Regions from separate parts of the Enterobacter sp. I4 genome, predicted to be linked through region 3. Evidence: predicted binding sites of a transcription regulator. Region 3 holds the regulator's gene; each other region holds the start of a gene.
What was found. The regulator sigma-54, encoded in region 3, starts transcription at its own class of promoters, with help from an activator protein. The targets are predictions, from matches to a motif close to GTTGGCACANNTTTCGCTNT.

Region 1: the regulator sigma-54 is predicted to act here: its motif matches at 1,834-1,853, upstream of MOQ06_RS07840 (branched-chain amino acid ABC transporter substrate-binding protein).
Region 2: the regulator sigma-54 is predicted to act here: its motif matches at 3,092-3,111, upstream of glnK (P-II family nitrogen regulator).

The regions. Positions count from the first base shown of each region.
Region 1 covers NZ_JALBUO010000001.1:1,647,147-1,653,083, reverse strand. The annotation lists gene tyrP (tyrosine transporter TyrP) at 1-903, shown strand, start outside; gene MOQ06_RS07845 (YecA family protein) at 934-1,602, opposite strand; gene MOQ06_RS07840 (branched-chain amino acid ABC transporter substrate-binding protein) at 2,014-3,135, shown strand; gene MOQ06_RS07835 (branched-chain amino acid ABC transporter permease LivH) at 3,204-4,118, shown strand; gene livM (high-affinity branched-chain amino acid ABC transporter permease LivM) at 4,130-5,404, shown strand; gene MOQ06_RS07825 (ATP-binding cassette domain-containing protein) at 5,401-5,937, shown strand, end outside.
Region 2 covers NZ_JALBUO010000002.1:105,591-111,527, reverse strand. The annotation lists gene MOQ06_RS12860 (SmdA family multidrug ABC transporter permease/ATP-binding protein) at 1-1,178, shown strand, start outside; gene MOQ06_RS12855 (SmdB family multidrug efflux ABC transporter permease/ATP-binding protein) at 1,171-2,952, shown strand; gene glnK (P-II family nitrogen regulator) at 3,164-3,502, shown strand; gene amtB (ammonium transporter AmtB) at 3,538-4,824, shown strand; gene tesB (acyl-CoA thioesterase II) at 4,900-5,760, opposite strand.
Region 3 covers NZ_JALBUO010000001.1:287,206-293,142, forward strand. The annotation lists gene mtgA (monofunctional biosynthetic peptidoglycan transglycosylase) at 1-695, shown strand, start outside; gene npr (PTS phosphocarrier protein NPr) at 735-1,007, opposite strand; gene rapZ (RNase adapter RapZ) at 1,004-1,858, opposite strand; gene ptsN (PTS IIA-like nitrogen regulatory protein PtsN) at 1,904-2,395, opposite strand; gene hpf (ribosome hibernation promoting factor) at 2,478-2,765, opposite strand; gene rpoN (RNA polymerase factor sigma-54) at 2,788-4,221, opposite strand; gene lptB (LPS export ABC transporter ATP-binding protein) at 4,269-4,994, opposite strand; gene lptA (lipopolysaccharide ABC transporter substrate-binding protein LptA) at 5,001-5,555, opposite strand; gene lptC (LPS export ABC transporter periplasmic protein LptC) at 5,524-5,937, opposite strand, start outside.

The DNA of each region.
Region 1 (5,937 bases), 1.4 Mb from region 3:
GAGCTGATTGCGTCAAGCATCAATGACGGCTTCGGGACATCGATTTCGCCGGAGACGGGCGCAATTGCCTTTACGCTGACTGGCGGCGGCGTGGTTTGCGCCGGAACGTCGCTGGTCGATCTCTTTAACCGCTTTTTGTTCAGCGCCAAAATCCTCTTCCTGGCTGCGATGCTGGTGCTGCTGGCGCCGCACGTCCACAAGATCAACCTGCTCGCCATGCCGCTGGAGAAAGGCCTGGCGCTTTCGGCGATCCCGGTCATTTTCACCTCGTTCGGTTTTCACGGCAGCGTACCGAGCATCGTCAGCTATATGAACGGCGATATCCGCAAGCTGCGCCGCGTGTTTATCATCGGCAGCGCCATACCGCTGATTGCGTACCTTTTCTGGCAGCTGGTAACGCTGGGCAGCATTGACTCCACAACCTTTGTTGGCCTGATGGCGGAGCACTCTGGCCTGAACGGTTTCCTGGTTGCCCTGCGCAACGTGGTGGCTTCTACGCACGTAGAGCTGGCGGTGCATCTGTTTGCGGATCTGGCGCTGGCTACCTCCTTCCTCGGGGTGGCGCTCGGCCTGTTTGACTACATGGCGGACCTGCTCCAGCGCCGCAATACCGCTGCCGGCCGTTTACAGACGGGAGCAATGACCTTCCTGCCGCCGCTGGCCTTCGCGCTTTTTTACCCACGCGGCTTTGTGATGGCGCTGGGATATGCCGGCGTGGCGTTATCGGTTCTGGCCCTGCTCCTGCCTTCCCTGCTGGCCTGGAAAAGCCGCCAGCAGCATCCGCAGCAAGGGTATCGCGTGGCGGGAGGTAAGCCGCTGCTGTGCCTGGTGTTTAGCTGCGGAGTAGCGATTATTCTGGTGCAGATATTGATTGCAGCGGGGATGCTGCCGGAAGTGGGATAAGAATAAGGGGCTATTTTTAGCCCCTTTTTATCAGTGCAGACAGCAGCTTTTGAACTTCTTCCCGCTGCCGCACGGGCACGGATCGTTACGACCCACCTTTGCCCCGTTCACGATCGGTTGCTTCGCTTCCGGCTGCTGCGGGTTAGCCACCCAGTAGTTATACAAACGCAGCGCCGCAGGCTGGATGCTCTCAATGCTGGCCATGAACTCCTCTTCGGTCAGCGCATCCAGCTTCTCGCTGGTCTCTTCCGTACCGTGCAGCGCAATCACGGCCAGATCGGCCTGTAGCGATTCCGGCAGGGATGACCAGTCCGTCAGCGCCACGCCGCGCATGTAGCCATAGCACCACTCTTCCACCACGGTATAACTCTGGCCGTCAACGTCGTTATAGCCAAAGAGCGGCTCAAACTGGTCCGGGTATTCGCTCAGACGCTCGGCAATATCGTTCATATGCTTAAAGCAAAGATCGATAAAGCGGTTCATCTCGCGGTCGTTTTTCCAGCGCGGAATAAACTTCTCACCGCCCCAGACCGCCACCAGCCAGGTGTCGGGCTCCACCACAACGGGACCGGAAAGTACTGCGGTAAGCATGCCGTCCAGTTCGGACACGTCAATCACGGATGCATCGTCGTGACCGTAAGACATTAATGTCTCTTCCAGCCACGCCATCTCGCTTTCATTTAATGGGCCTTCAGCCATTGCTGATACTCCTGATAAAAAAAACGATCCTGACATATATCGCCGCGCGTGCCTATCTGAAGTTTAGGTCTTTATTGCTGCATAAACGTGCAATTCGTGACCCTTGCACAACTTATGGGCTTTGTTGTTAAGGAGATGTGATCTCCGCTGTAATTTCACGTCATCCCGCAAAGGCGCATAAAACGGCACTCTATACTCAACATGCTGTGACCCGGTCAAGGGATTAACCATTCTGGCAACCTTTTTGCTTAATGTTCTGCGCGCTTCGCGGTGCGTAGGATCCTCGCCGTATTAAGCAGGAGATTGCTTCTAACGTGCATTTTGTTCTCGCTCTTGTTTTTGGATTAACGATGCCATCAGGCGTTCGGGTTTATACCTGGTGCAAAAACCTCTTTGCTAAGGAACATAATAATGTCGCTTAAATTTACCAAAACGTCCCTTTCCCTTGTGCTGGCTGGCTGCCTGGTGACGGCCTTTTCCGCGCGGGCAGATATTGTGATTGGCGTGGCCGGGCCGTTCACCGGCCCGAACGCAACCTATGGCGATCAGTACTGGCACGGCGCCACGCAGGCGGCGAAAGACATTAACGCCGCAGGCGGGATCAACGGTGAGAAAATCAGGCTGGTTCAGGGCGATGACGCCTGCGAGCCTAAACAGGCGGTAGCCGTTGCCAACCGCCTGGTCGATCAGGACAAGGTCAACGCGGTGGTCGGCCACTTCTGCTCCTCGTCGACCATGCCCGCCTCCGAGGTGTATAGCGATGCAGGAATATTATCCATCACCCCCGGCTCGACTAACCCGCTGATTACCGAGCGCGGCATGAGCGATATGTTCCGCATGTGCGGCCGCGACGACCAGCAGGGCCAGGTCGCCAGCGATTTTATTATTGATAAGCTGAACGCTAAACGGGTGGTCATTATCCACGATAAAGACACCTATGGTCAGGGGCTGGCGGACGCCACCAAAGCGGCGCTGGCGAAACGCGGCGTCAAGGATGTGATGTACGAAGGGCTATCGCGCGGGGAAAAAGACTTTAACGCGCTGGTAACCAAAATTGGCGCGCAGAAACCGGACGTGGTGTTCTTCGGCGGCTGCCACCCGGAAGCGGGCCCGCTGGTTCGCCAGATGCGTGAACAGGGCGTACAGGCGAAGTTCTTCTCCGGTGACTGCATCGTCAACGAGGAGATGGTGACCGCCGCCGGCGGTGCGCAATATACCAACGGCATCTATATGACCTTCGGCAAAGATCCCCGCCAGATCCCGGACGGGAAGGCCGTTATCGAGAAATTCCGCGCCGGTAAATTTGAACCTGAAGGCTATACGCTCTACGCCTACGCTTCGGTGCAGGCTATCGCGGCGGCGTTTAAGGCCACCAAAGGTACGGATTCTGCGAAAGCCAGCGAGTGGCTGAAGGCCAATTCCGTCGACACGGTTATGGGTAAAAAAGCCTGGGACAGCAAAGGCGATCTCAGGGTGTCTGACTATGTGGTGTACCAGTGGGACGACAAAGGCAAGTATAAAGAAGTGCCGTAACGGGACGGAATCTGCTCGACGCCGACGGGGTTGCCCGTCGGCGTAACCCCTCATTCAGGTGCGCAACGATGAGTACTTTCTTCCTTCAGCAGTTAATTAACGGCCTGACGCTGGGTTCGGTCTATGGCCTTATCGCTATCGGCTACACCATGGTGTACGGCATTATCGGCATGATCAATTTCGCCCACGGCGAAGTGTATATGATTTCCGCCTATCTCTCGGCCATTGGCCTTGCCCTGCTGGCATTTTTTGGACTCCAGTCATTTCCGCTGCTGATCCTCGGGACGCTGGTATTCACCATCGTGGTCACCGGGGTTTACGGCTGGACTATTGAGCGCATCGCCTATAAGCCCCTGCGCAACTCGACCCGCCTGGCTCCGCTGATCTCGGCCATCGGGATGTCGCTGATCCTGCAAAACTACGTCCAGCTCAGCCAGGGCCCGCGGCAGCAGGGCGTACCTACCATGCTGGACGGCGTGCTGCGCTTCCACCTGGGCGAAGGGTTTGTCCAGATAACCTATACCAAGGTCTTTATCCTCATTGCCTCTTTCGCGGGCATGCTGGTCCTGACCTGGATTATCAGCCGTACCCGCCTGGGGCGGATGTGCCGCGCGGTGCAGCAGGATCGCAAAATGGCCTCTATCCTGGGCATCAATACCGACAGGATTATTTCGCTGGTGTTTGTTATTGGCGCCGCCATGGCCGGGCTGGCGGGCGTGCTGATCACCATGAATTATGGCACCTTCGATTTTTACGTCGGGTTCGTCATCGGCATTAAGGCATTCACGGCGGCGGTGCTTGGCGGCATCGGCTCGTTGCCTGGCGCGATGCTCGGCGGGCTGATCCTGGGGATCGCCGAAGCGCAATTCTCCGGGCTGGTGAACTCGGACTACAAGGACGTGTTCTCGTTTGGCCTGCTGGTCCTGATTCTGATCTTCCGTCCTCAGGGGCTGCTGGGCCGCCCCGTCGTGGCTAAAGTGTAAGGAACAACGCGATGACCTCTGACGGATTTTCCCTGAAGCGCTGCATTCTGGACGCGATTTTTTCCGGAACGATCGCGCTGATTATTTTCGGCCCGATTGCGGGCGTGATACTGGATGGCTATAGCTTTACCTTTGACGGCCAACGTCTGGCGTGGATGACGGGCACCGTGATGCTGGGACGCTTTTTGCTCAGCGCTTTTTCCGGTACGGCTGCCGGAAGACGGCTACAGGCACGGTTTGAATCTGACAGCGCGGGGGTGTACGTCCGGCCGCCGGGGTACAAGAGCCGCATGCGCTGGATCCTGCCGCTGATCGTCACGCTGGCGATTTGCTTCCCGTTTGTTGCCACCAAGTACGTCCTGACGGTTGCCATTCTCGGGCTGATCTACGTCCTGCTCGGCCTTGGGCTGAACATTGTTGTCGGGCTGGCGGGGCTGCTGGATCTGGGCTACGTCGCCTTTTACGCCATTGGGGCCTACGGCCTGGCGCTTGGGTATCAGTATCTTGGCTTAGGGTTCTGGAGCATGCTGCCGCTGGCGGCGCTGATGGCCGCGGGCGCGGGCGCCCTGCTCGGCTTTCCGGTGCTGCGCATGCACGGGGATTACCTGGCCATCGTCACGCTCGGGTTTGGCGAGATTATCCGCCTGGTGCTGAACAACTGGCTGACCTTCACCGGCGGGCCTAACGGCGTTTCAGCCCCGGCCCCGACCTTTTTGGGCCTGGAGTTTGGTCGACGCGCTAAGGAAGGCGGCGTGCCCTTCCACGAGTTCTTCGGCCTGACCTATAACCCCAACATGAAGTTTATCTTCATCTATGCGGTGCTGTTTCTGGTGGTCGTGCTGGTGCTGTACGTTAAGCACCGGCTGACGCGAATGCCGGTTGGCCGGGCGTGGGAGGCGCTCCGTGAAGATGAAATTGCCTGCCGCTCAATGGGGCTTAACCACGTCCTGGTGAAGCTTTCGGCGTTTACCCTCGGCGCGTCGACAGCGGGTATCGCCGGCGTATTTTTTGCCACCTACCAGGGTTTTGTGAACCCCACCTCCTTCACCTTTTTCGAATCGGCTCTGATTCTCGCAATCGTGGTTCTGGGCGGGATGGGCTCTACCGTGGGCGTCGTTCTGGCAGCCTTCGTGCTTACCGTCACGCCGGAGCTGCTGCGCAGCTTTGCGGAATACCGCGTGCTGCTGTTCGGCATGCTGATGGTGGTCATGATGATCTGGCGTCCTCGCGGCCTGATCCGCATCAACCGCAGCGGGTTTGCCGTGCGTAAAGGAGTCGCACCATGAACGCAACAATTTTGCGCGTAGAGCATCTGAGGATGCATTTCGGTGGCATCAGGGCCTTAAACGACGTCAACCTTGAGGTGCAGCGCGGGTCGATTACCGCCCTGATTGGGCCTAACGGCGCGGGAAAAACGACCGTCTTTAACTGCCTGACCGGTTTCTACCGCGCTTCCGGTGGCAACATAATATTCAATGCGCGTGATAAAACCACCAACGTCATCCAGGTGCATGGCCAGAAGTTCCAGCCCGGCGACTGGCTCAACCCGACGCAGCTCGGCCAGCGACTGTTCTATAAAATGTTCGGCGGCACGCATCTGGTGAACCGCGCGGGTCTTGCCCGCACCTTTCAGAACATCCGCCTGTTTCGTGAGATGTCGGTAGTGGAAAACCTGCTGGTGGCGCAGCATATGCGCGTCAACCGCAGCCTGCTTGCGGGGGTGCTGAATACTCCGGCATATCGTCGGGCGGAAAGCGATGCGCTGGACCGGGCGTTTTACTGGCTGGAGGCGGTGGATCTGGTGGACTGCGCGAACCGG
Region 2 (5,937 bases), on a different contig from region 3:
TTTCATCGCTCAACGATCGCACCCAGGAGAGCATGACCAGCATCCGCATGATCAAGGCGTTTGGTCTGGAAGACCGGCAGTCGGCGCTGTTTGCCGCAGACGCTGCCGACACCGGCGCGAAAAACATGCGCGTGGCGCGCATCGACGCCCGTTTCGATCCGACAATCTACGTAGCGATTGGCATGGCGAACCTGCTGGCGGTGGGCGGCGGCAGCTGGATGGTGGTGCGAGGCACCATGACCCTCGGGCAGTTAACCAGCTTTGCGATGTACCTCGGGCTGATGATCTGGCCGATGCTGGCGCTGGCCTGGATGTTTAACATCGTTGAGCGCGGGAGCGCCGCCTACAGCCGTATTCGCGCCATGCTGGCAGAGGTGCCGGTGGTGAACGATGGCAGCGAGCCGGTGCCGGAAGGGCCGGGGGTGCTGAAGGCCAATATCCGCGCCTTTATCTATCCGCAAACGGAGCAGCCGGTGCTCGAAAACGTCAGCTTCACGCTGCAGCCCGGTCAGATGCTGGGCATCTGTGGCCCGACGGGGGCCGGTAAAAGCACGATCCTGTCGCTTATTCAGCGCCATTTTGACGTGAGCGAAGGCGATATTCGCTTCCACGCTGTCCCGCTGCCGCGGCTGCTGCTGGACGACTGGCGCAGCCGCCTGGCGGTCGTCAGCCAGACGCCGTTCCTGTTTTCCGACACGATAGCCAACAACATCGCGCTCGGGTGCCCAACGGCCACCCGGCAGGAGATCGAGCATGTTGCGCGCCTGGCCAGCGTTCACGAGGATATTCTGCGCCTGCCGCAGGGCTACGATACGGAGGTCGGAGAGCGGGGCGTGATGCTCTCCGGCGGACAAAAGCAGCGCATCTCCATTGCCCGCGCGCTGCTGCTGGACGCTGAGATCCTGATTCTGGATGACGCGCTGTCGGCGGTTGACGGGCGTACCGAGCATCAAATTCTGCATAACCTTCGCCAGTGGGGGGAGGGGCGCACGGTCATCATCAGCGCGCACCGTCTGTCGGCGCTTACCGAAGCCAGCGAAATTCTGGTGCTTCAGCACGGGCATATTGCCCAGCGCGGTCAGCATGACCAGCTCGCAGAGCAGGCCGGCTGGTATCGGGATATGTACCGCTATCAGCAGCTTGAGGCCGCGCTGGATGAGGAGGTCGTCGATGCGTAAGTTTGGAAAGATGTGGCCGACGCTAAAACGTCTGCTGGCCTACGGCTCACCGTGGCGTAAGCCGCTTTCCATCGCCGTGCTGCTGCTGTGGATCGCCGCGATTGCGGAGGTGACCGGCCCGCTGCTTATCAGCTATTTCATCGATAACATGGTGGCGAAGAGCTATCTGCCTCTCGGCCTGGTCGCCGGGCTGGGCGTGGCATACGTCGGGCTACAGCTGACGGCGGCGGGGCTGCATTACGCGCAGTCACTGCTGTTTAACCGGGCCGCCGTGGGCGTGGTGCAGCAACTGCGCACGGACGTAATGGATGCCGCGCTGCGCCAGCCGCTGAGCGAGTTTGATACCCAGCCGGTCGGGCAGGTAATTTCGCGCGTCACCAACGACACCGAAGTGATCCGCGACCTGTACGTCACCGTTGTCGCAACGGTACTGCGCAGTGCCGCGCTGATTGGCGCGATGCTGGTGGCGATGTTCAGCCTGGACTGGCGGATGGCGCTGGTGGCAATCACCATTTTCCCGGCGGTGCTGATCGTGATGGTGATTTACCAGCGCTACAGCACGCCGATCGTGCGCCGCGTGCGCGCTTACCTTGCGGATATCAATGATGGCTTCAACGAAGTGATCAACGGTATGAGCGTTATTCAGCAGTTTCGCCAGCAGGCGCGTTTTGGCGAGCGAATGGGGGAAGCCAGCCGCTCGCACTATATGGCGCGGATGCAGACGTTACGCCTGGACGGTTTCCTTTTACGCCCGCTGCTGAGCCTCTTCTCGGCGCTGGTGCTGTGCGGGCTGCTGATGCTGTTCGGCCTGACGACGCGCGGAACCATTGAAGTTGGGGTGTTGTACGCGTTTATCAGCTACCTTGGCCGCCTTAATGAACCACTGATTGAACTCACCACGCAGCAATCGATGCTGCAACAGGCGGTGGTTGCGGGCGAGCGCGTGTTCGAACTGATGGACAGGCCGCGCCAGACCTACGGCAGTGACGAACGCCCGCTGGAAAGCGGATCCATCGCGTTTGATAATGTCTCGTTCGCCTACCGCGACGACCAGCTTGTTTTGCAGAATATCAACCTTAACGTGCCGTCGCGCGGGTTCGTCGCGCTGGTCGGGCACACCGGCAGCGGCAAAAGCACGCTCGCCAGCCTGCTGATGGGCTACTATCCGTTGACGCAGGGGGAGATCCGTCTGGATGGACGTCCGCTTTCGTCGCTAAGCCACGCCGCGTTGCGCAGGGGCGTCGCGATGGTGCAGCAGGATCCGGTGGTGCTTGCCGATACGTTCTACGCCAACGTTACGCTGGGGCGGCCCTTTACCCAGGAGCAGGTCTGGGAAGTGCTGGAAACCGTGCAGCTGGCGGATCTGGCGCGCGGGTTAAGCGAGGGAATCAATACCAGACTGGGTGAACAGGGCAACAACCTGTCCGTCGGGCAAAAGCAGCTTCTGGCGCTGGCGCGCGTGCTGATTGATACGCCGCAGGTGTTAATTCTGGACGAAGCCACCGCCAGCATCGACTCCGGCACCGAGCAGGCGATCCAGCAGGCGCTGGCTGCCGTACGGGATCGCACTACGCTTGTGGTGATCGCCCACCGCCTCTCAACGATCGTCGATGCGGATACTATTCTGGTGCTGCACCGCGGACAGGCCGTTGAGCGGGGAACGCACCGCCATCTGCTGGAGGCAAAAGGACGCTACTGGCAGATGTATCAGTTGCAGCTGGCAGGCGACGAGCTGGCCGCCAGCGCGCGCGAGGAAGAGTCGCTCAGCGCCTGATGCACCATAACAAGGCAATGCGCTAACAGACTCAACTGTTGGTGCAAAGCCGAAACGCGCCATGCACCGTCATGGTGCGTTTTTTTTCGCCTCTTTCCGGGCACCGCGCACCGCGCCGCTTTCCTGCTCATATTTCATTTCTGGCACACCCTTTGCAATATCCCCTTCGTGTTAGCTGCGGCCATTACCGAATTCTGACAGGAGAGGATTTATGAAGCTGGTTACGGTGGTAATCAAACCATTCAAACTCGAAGACGTGCGTGAAGCGCTGTCTTCCATGGGTATTCAGGGACTGACTGTCACCGAAGTGAAAGGCTTTGGGCGTCAGAAAGGTCATGCCGAGCTTTATCGCGGGGCAGAATACAGCGTTAACTTCCTGCCAAAAGTGAAGATTGACGTGGCGATTGCGGACGATCAGCTCGATGAAGTGATTGATGTCGTAAGCAAAGCGGCCTACACCGGCAAAATTGGCGACGGCAAAATTTTCGTTGCCGAACTTCAGCGCGTCATTCGCATCCGTACCGGCGAATCCGACGAAGCGGCGTTGTAAGTAACTCCTGGCACACAGTGATAGGGATCGAGAAAATGAAGATAGCAACAATCAAAACGGGTCTGGGGTCGCTGGCGCTGCTGCCGGGCCTGGCAATGGCGGCACCTGCCGTGGCAGACAAAGCCGATAACGCCTTTATGATGATCTGCACCGCGCTGGTGCTGTTCATGACTATTCCGGGCATCGCGCTGTTTTACGGCGGCCTGATCCGCGGCAAAAACGTACTCTCCATGCTGACGCAGGTTGCAGTCACGTTCGCTCTGGTGTGCGTGCTGTGGGTGGTTTATGGCTACTCGCTGGCCTTCGGCGAGGGTAACGCCTTCTTCGGCAACGTTAACTGGGCGATGCTGAAAAACATCGAGCTGACCGCGGTGATGGGCAGCTTCTATCAGTATATCCATGTCGCGTTCCAGGGCTCGTTCGCCTGCATCACCGTGGGGCTGATTGTGGGGGCGCTGGCCGAGCGAATTCGCTTCTCTGCGGTACTGATTTTCGTGGTGGTCTGGCTGACCCTCTCCTACATCCCGATCGCGCACATGGTCTGGGGCGGTGGTCTGCTGGCCTCTCATGGCGCGCTGGACTTTGCGGGCGGTACCGTTGTGCATATTAACGCCGCGGTAGCAGGCCTGGTGGGCGCCTACCTGATTGGCAAACGCGTGGGCTTCGGGAAGGAAGCGTTCAAGCCGCACAACCTGCCGATGGTCTTCACCGGTACCGCTATTCTCTACTTTGGCTGGTTCGGCTTTAACGCCGGTTCCGCCAGTGCCGCCAACGAAATCGCCGCGCTGGCCTTCGTGAATACCGTTGTGGCAACGGCTGGCGCTATACTCTCCTGGGTATTTGGCGAGTGGGCCGTTCGCGGCAAGCCCTCGCTGCTGGGTGCCTGCTCAGGGGCGATTGCCGGCCTTGTGGGTATCACCCCTGCGTGTGGCTACGTGGGCGTCGGCGGCGCGCTGCTGATTGGCATCGTCGCCGGACTGGCAGGGCTGTGGGGCGTTACCGCGCTGAAACGCGTTCTGCGCGTGGACGATCCGTGTGACGTATTCGGCGTGCACGGCGTGTGCGGCATCATCGGTTGCATAATGACAGGCATCTTTGCCGCGCAGTCCCTGGGCGGCGTCGGCTACGCGGAAGGCGTGACCATGATGCATCAGGTGCTGGTACAGCTGGAAAGCATCGCCATTACCGTTGTCTGGTCGGGGGTTGTGGCCTTTATCGGCTACAAGCTGGCGGATATGACCGTCGGGCTGCGCGTGCCGGAAGAGCAGGAGCGCGAAGGTCTGGACGTCAACAGCCACGGTGAGAATGCGTATAACGCATAATAAAAAGCGAAACGGCAACCTTTGGTTGCCGTTTTAGTCTGTATTCACTTACCCGCGGGAGAGGTGAGGGCAACATCATCCCCTGTTACGCATGACCCCTTCCTGAACCGTCGACGCTACCAGCACGCCATCCTGGGTATAAAACTCCCCGCGAACAAACCCGCGGGCGCTGGACGCTGAGGTGCTTTCCACGCTGTAGAGCAACCACTCGTTCATGTCGAACGGGCGGTGGAACCACATGGAGTGGTCGATGGTGGCGACCTGCATCCCTTTTTCCAGGAAACCGACGCCGTGGGGCTGTAGCGCAACCGGCAGGAAGTTGAAATCTGACGCATAGCCCAGCAGGTACTGATGCACGCGCAAATCTGCCGGTACGCTGCCGTTGGCGCGGATCCACACCTGGCGAGCGGGCTCAGCGGTGTGCCCCTTCATGGGGTTATGAAATTCGACGGGGCGGATCTCCAGTGGCTTATCGCACAGAAACTTCTCCTTCACCTGCGGAGGCAGCAGGTGGGCCAGCGCCCGGGCGATGTCGGTTTCCGATTTCAGATCGTCCGGCGACGGGGCAGGGGGCATCGTTTTTTGATGCTCATAACCCGGCTCTGGCGCCTGGAACGAGGCGGTCATGTAAAAGATGGGTTTTCCATGCTGAACGGCGGCGACGCGGCGCGCGCTGAAGCTTTGGCCGTCACGCAGAACCTCCACGTCGTACACAATCGGCTTAGCGCTGTCACCGGGGCGTAAAAAATAGCTGTGGAACGAGTGCACCAGTCGGTCTGCCGGAACCGTCTCCTTTGCTGCATAAAGCGCCTGTCCTACGACCTGGCCGCCAAATACCTGGCGTAACCCCAGATCTTCGCTCTGCCCGCGAAAAAGCCCTTCTTCTATTTTTTCCAGGTTCAGTAATGTCAGCAGATTGTTCAGTGCCTGACTCATAGTCGTCCTCAATAAACGCCGTGGCGAAAGATAGGCTGAGTATAACGCAGAAACGATAGTGGTCCGATGGGTGGAATTATCTTAATACCTGGGCAAAATTAGGCATAAATCCGTGATTTGTGCCACACTTGTTTACGTTATGTGAATAAAACGACATCGGATGGGATCGATCCCGCC
Region 3 (5,937 bases):
TAAAACGGCTTCTGTTGCGGATAGTGCTGGTTCTGGCGGTTTTCTGGGGCGGAGGCATTGTGCTGTTCAGCTTCGTGCCCGTCCCGTTTTCCGCCGTGATGGCGGAGCGTCAGGCGAGTGCCTGGCTCTCGGGTGATTTCAGCTACGTTGCCCATTCAGACTGGGTGAGCATGGATGCGATCTCGCCGTGGATGGGGCTGGCGGTCATTGCCGCAGAGGACCAGAAGTTCCCGGAACACTGGGGCTTTGACGTGGCGGCCATCGAAAAGGCGCTTGATCATAACGAGCGCCATGAGAACCGCGTACGCGGCGCGTCGACGCTTTCCCAGCAGACGGCAAAAAACCTGTTCTTATGGGACGGTCGCAGCTGGGTGAGAAAAGGGCTGGAGGCCGGGCTGACGCTGGGGATTGAGACGGTGTGGAGCAAAAAACGGATCCTGACCGTCTATCTGAATATCGCGGAGTTTGGCGACGGCGTGTTTGGGGTCGAAGCCGCGTCGCAGCGCTATTTCGGCAAGCCCGCCAGCAGGCTGACGATGTCCGAAGCGGCGCTGCTTGCCGCCGTTCTGCCGAACCCTATCCGTTTCAAAGCCAGCGCCCCGTCAGGCTACGTGCGTAGCCGCCAGGCGTGGATCATGCGCCAGATGCAGCAGTTAGGTGGGCAAGGCTTTATGGAGAGAAAGGCGTTGATGTAGGGCGGGTACGCGGTGCGTTACCCGCCAGCAAAGCAGACGTTAGTCTTCGTCAAACCCGGCATTAAACAGCGCAATCACCGCCGCCAGCGCCTCTTCTTCCTGCGGGCCGGTGGCTTCAACTTCAATCTGGCGACCTTTGGCAGAATCCAGCATCAGCAGCGCAATCACGCTGTTGGCTTCTGCCTCGGTTCCCTCGTCGTTGCGCAGCAGGACTTCAGCATCAAAACCCTGCATCAGCTCAAAAAGCTTCATCGCCGGGCGCGCGTGCATGCCCAGCTTATTGGTGATTTCGACGGTCTGTTTTACGGTCATGTTTTACGTTTTTCCAGCGTGCGATGACGGGACTGGACGTTCTTCCCGCGCGAGCGGAAGTAATCGGCCAGCTGTTCGGCAATGTACACCGAACGATGTTTACCGCCGGTACAGCCAATCGCCACCGTCAGGTAGCTGCGATTGTTTGTTTCCAGCATAGGTAACCATAGCTCAAGGTAGCTTCGCGTCTGGTAGATAAAATTGTGTACTTCTGTGTGTCGGTCAAGGAACGCCGCCACGGGTTTATCCAGACCGGTCATTGGACGCAGTTTTGGATCCCAGTGTGGGTTCGGCAGGAAACGCACGTCGAAAACGTAATCCGCATCGATAGGAATACCGTGCTTAAAGCCGAAGGATTCAAACACCATCGTCAGTTCGCGCTCGCGCTTGCCGAGTAAACGGGTACGCAGCATTTCCGCCAGTTCATGGACGGACATTTCAGAGGTGTCGACAATCAAATCGGCGCGGGAGCGCAGCGGCTCCAGCAGGTCGCTCTCTTTATCAATGGCGCTTTCCAGCGACAGATTTTTACTCGAAAGCGGGTGCAAGCGACGCGTATCGCTGTAGCGGCGGATCAACGTATTGCGGTCAGCATCAAGGAACAGTAGCTGAGGCGAGAAATAATCCGGCAGGTTGTTCATCGCCTGCTCGAAGATCTCCGGTGATTCCGGCATGTTACGAACGTCGATACTGACGGCGGCAGAGATTTGTCTGTCCGCAAGCGTTCGCGCCAGGTCAGGTAACAACACTACCGGTAGGTTATCTACGCAGTAAAAACCCATGTCTTCCAGCGCGCGCAGGGCCACGGACTTTCCGGACCCCGAACGACCGCTGACGATCATCAGCACCATATTCCGTTTCTCCTCAGGGCAGCAGTTCTGAAAGCCATCTCCCGATTATGCCTCATCCTGATTGCCTTCTGCTTCAGTGATAATTTGATAGAGCTCCTCATCACTTTGCGCGGAGCGCAGACGGCGACAAATGGTTTTATCCGCCAGACGTTTGGCAACCAGCGACAGCGTGTGCAGGTGGGTTTTGGTCTGATCGGCAGGAACCAGTAGCGCGAAGAGCAGATCGACAGGCTGGTTATCGATAGCGTCGAAGGCAATCGGCGTTTCCAGTTGCACAAACACGCCCACGGCACGCAGCGTATCTTCTTCCAGCTTGCCATGCGGGATCGCAATGCCGTTGCCGATGCCGGTACTGCCCATTTTTTCGCGGGTCAGAATGGCTTCAAAGACGATCTGCGGCGGCAGACCCAGCTGTTTTGCGGCCAGTTCACTGATAATTTCCAGCGCACGTTTTTTGCTCTGGCAGTGAACGCCACTGCGGGTACATTCCTGGTTAAGGACGTTGCTCAGTTGAAGAGCGGAATCGTTGTTTATCATAATTTCACCTAAGCGCTAACCGTACAAATGGCCTGTTGTGTTTCACAACAGGCCGTCCTGCACCCGTTAACTGCCCGGACAATTAGTGTTGTTTCAGTTTATCTTTATGTTTATTGAGCTGTCGCGCAAGCTTATCAATCAAGCCGTCGATAGCCGCGTACATGTCTTGCCCTTCCGCACTGGCATGGAGTTCCCCTCCGTTGACGTGCAGGGTCGCATCCGAGATATGAGTCACTTTCTCCACTTTCAACACAACGTAGACCTGATTGATTCTCTCGAAATACTGCTCAAGTTTCGCGAACTTCGCGTTCACAAAATCGCGTAAAGCCTCAGTAATCTCGACGTTGTGTCCGGTGATATTGAGCTGCATAGTGTCTTCCTTATCGGTTGTGTCAAACCAGTTGTTTACGCTGGTTAGACGGCGGAATGGATAAAGACTCTCGATACTTCGCGACAGTACGACGTGCCACCATGATACCCTGATCGGACAGCATGGTGGTTAACTTACTGTCACTTAGTGGCTTCGCGGGGTTCTCCGCGGCGATCAACTTCTTCACCAGTGCGCGAATGGCCGTTGACGAGGCTTCGCCGCCGCCTTCGGTACTTACGTGGCTGGAGAAGAAATACTTAAGCTCAAAAATGCCGCGTGGACTGTGCAGATACTTTTGCGTGGTCACGCGGGAAATGGTTGATTCATGCATCTCGACGGCCTGGGCAATGTCTGCCAGCACCATCGGTTTCATAAACTCTTCGCCCTGTTCAAAGAAGGCCTGCTGTTGTTCAACAATACAGCGGCTGACGCGCAGCAGCGTGTCGTTACGGCTCTCCAGACTCTTGATCAGCCAGCGTGCTTCCTGCAGGTTGCTGCGGATGTACTGATTATCGGCATCGTTACGCGCGCTGGTGCACATGGAGGCGTACTGCTGGTTGATTTGCAGGCGAGGAATACTGTCGGAGTTCAGTTCAACGACCCAGCGGCCGTTGTGTTTTCTCACCAGCACATCAGGAATGACATACTCCGGCTCGCTGGTCTGAATCGACTGCCCCGGACGCGGATCGAGCGACTGGATCAGGTTCACCGCTTCCTTCAGCACCTCTTCTTTCAGGCGCGTGACGCGCATCAGCGTGCGGAAGTCGTGATTCGCCAGCAGATCCAGATGATCGCTGATAATGAGCCGCGCTTCGTCAATCCACGGCGTCTCTTTGGCAAACTGCGAGAGCTGGATCAGAAGGCAGTCGCGCAGATCTTTTGCGGCGACGCCAATCGGGTCGAAACGCTGAACGCGTTTCAGAACGGCTTCGATCTCTTCCAGTTCAATCTCGTCGTCGCCGATGCTTTCCAGAATGTCGTCCAGCGTCACGGTCAAATAGCCCGTGTCGTCAACGGCATCGACAATCGAGGTGGCAATCGCGCGATCGGTATCGGAGAAAGGGGTCAGCTCTACCTGCCACATCAGGTAGTCCTGAAGTGACTGGGTGGTTTCGCCCTGATAGACCGGAAGTTCATCGTCCTGATAGTCTGCACGCGTACCGGAAGGAGTGCCTGCGGTGTAGATTTCATCCCAGCTGGCGTCCAGCGGCAGCTCGTCCGGCATCTCTTTTTGTTCGAGCGCGTCGACGGTATCGAGCGTTTCAGTGTCCTGCGTTTGCTGGGTATCTACCTCGTCATGAAGATCGGTTTGCTCCAGCAGCGGATTGCTGTCCAGCGCTTGCTGGAGCTCCTGCTGGAGTTCTAACGTGGACAACTGCAACAGACGGATCGCCTGCTGTAGCTGCGGCGTCATTGCCAGTTGCTGGCTGAGCCTTAATTGCAAACCTTGCTTCATGTTCAGCGCGTTTTTCTCCGGTTCGGCGTGATTTAACCTCTACCCTATCAGAGTCTGAAGTCTTCCCCAAGGTACACGCGCTTAACATGCTCATCTTCGAGGATTTGCTGCGGCGTACCGTGGGCAATCAGATGGCCCTGGCTCACGATGTAGGCGCGTTCACAGACGGCCAGCGTTTCACGAACGTTGTGGTCCGTGATCAGTACGCCAAGCCCGCTGTCGCGCAGATGCTCAATGATGCGTTTGATATCAATAACGGAGATGGGGTCAACGCCCGCAAAAGGTTCATCCAGCAGGATGAATTTCGGGTTTGCTGCCAGGGCGCGCGCAATCTCGACGCGACGGCGTTCACCGCCAGACAGCGCCTGACCAAGGCTGTCGCGCAGGTGTTCGATATGGAACTCTTCCATCAGCTCGTTCGCACGGTCAGTGCGCTGCTCGTTTGTCAGATCGTCACGGATCTGCAACACGGCCATCAGGTTATCGAAGACGCTTAAGCGGCGGAAAATGGATGCTTCCTGAGGAAGATAGCCGATGCCGCGGCGCGCGCGGGCATGCAGCGGCAGCAGGCTGATGTCTTCATCATCGATGATGATGTTGCCGGCGTCACGCGGAACAATGCCTACCACCATGTAGAAGGTGGTGGTCTTGCCCGCACCGTTAGGGCCAAGCAAACCCACAATTTCGCCGGAGTTGACGGTCAGACTGACATCTTCGACGACGCGGCGGCCCTTATACGCTTTCGCGAGGTTTTTTGCAGTTAATGTTGCCATAGCGAATTAGTTACTCTTTTTCTGTGCCGGAGCCTGACCGTTGTTTTTGTCCTGCAACTGCGAAGGAACAAGCACGGTGGTGACGCGTTTGCCTTTCTCGCTGGAGGCCTGCATTTTCTGCTCTTTCACCAGATAGGTGATCTTGTCGCCTTTGATATTGCTGTCCAGCTGTTCCAGGTAAGCATTACCGGTGAGGATGACCAGATCCTTCGCCAGCTCATAGTGCATATGCGAGGCATGGCCTTTTACCGGCTTGCCGTTATCCTGCATCTGGTAGAAGGTGGCCGGATTACCATAACCATCAATAATTTCTTTGCCCTGCTCGCCGCCCGGACGGGTCACGACAACTTTGTCGGCATTGATTTTAATGGTGCCCTGGGTCACAACGACGTTGCCGGTGAAGGTGACGACGTTACCCTGCATATCCAGAGACTGCGTATCAGATTCAATATGAATCGGCTGTTCGGTGTCGCCAGTCACAGCAAGCGCGGGAAGACTGGCCGCCAGCAGCGCGCTGGCGATAACAACTTTAAGGCTGAGTTTGTTTGTTTTGAATTTCATAGGAGGTTCTAACCTTTTCAATCAGCTCGGCGTTTTTGCTGCGTAAGTTCCCGCGCATTCTTAGACCGCTGGAATTAAATGTTGTGCCATACAGGGTGACTAAATCCTGCGACGTGACATCCTGGGTGACCAGGTTGATCTGGGCGTTATCCGTCGTAATTTTGCGCAACTGAGCGTCCGCAGTCAGGGCGTTGACTTCAACGTGACCATACAGATAGAGCATACGGTCATTCGTCAGTTTTGCCCGGTCAGACTTGATTGACCACGTCGGCACTTTGTCCGTATCAAAGGTGGTCAGGACCGGCTGGGTAAACCACGAGGTGCCGTCATCTGAAAAATATTCTACATGCTGAGCAATCAGGCGATAGTTCAGCGCGCCTTC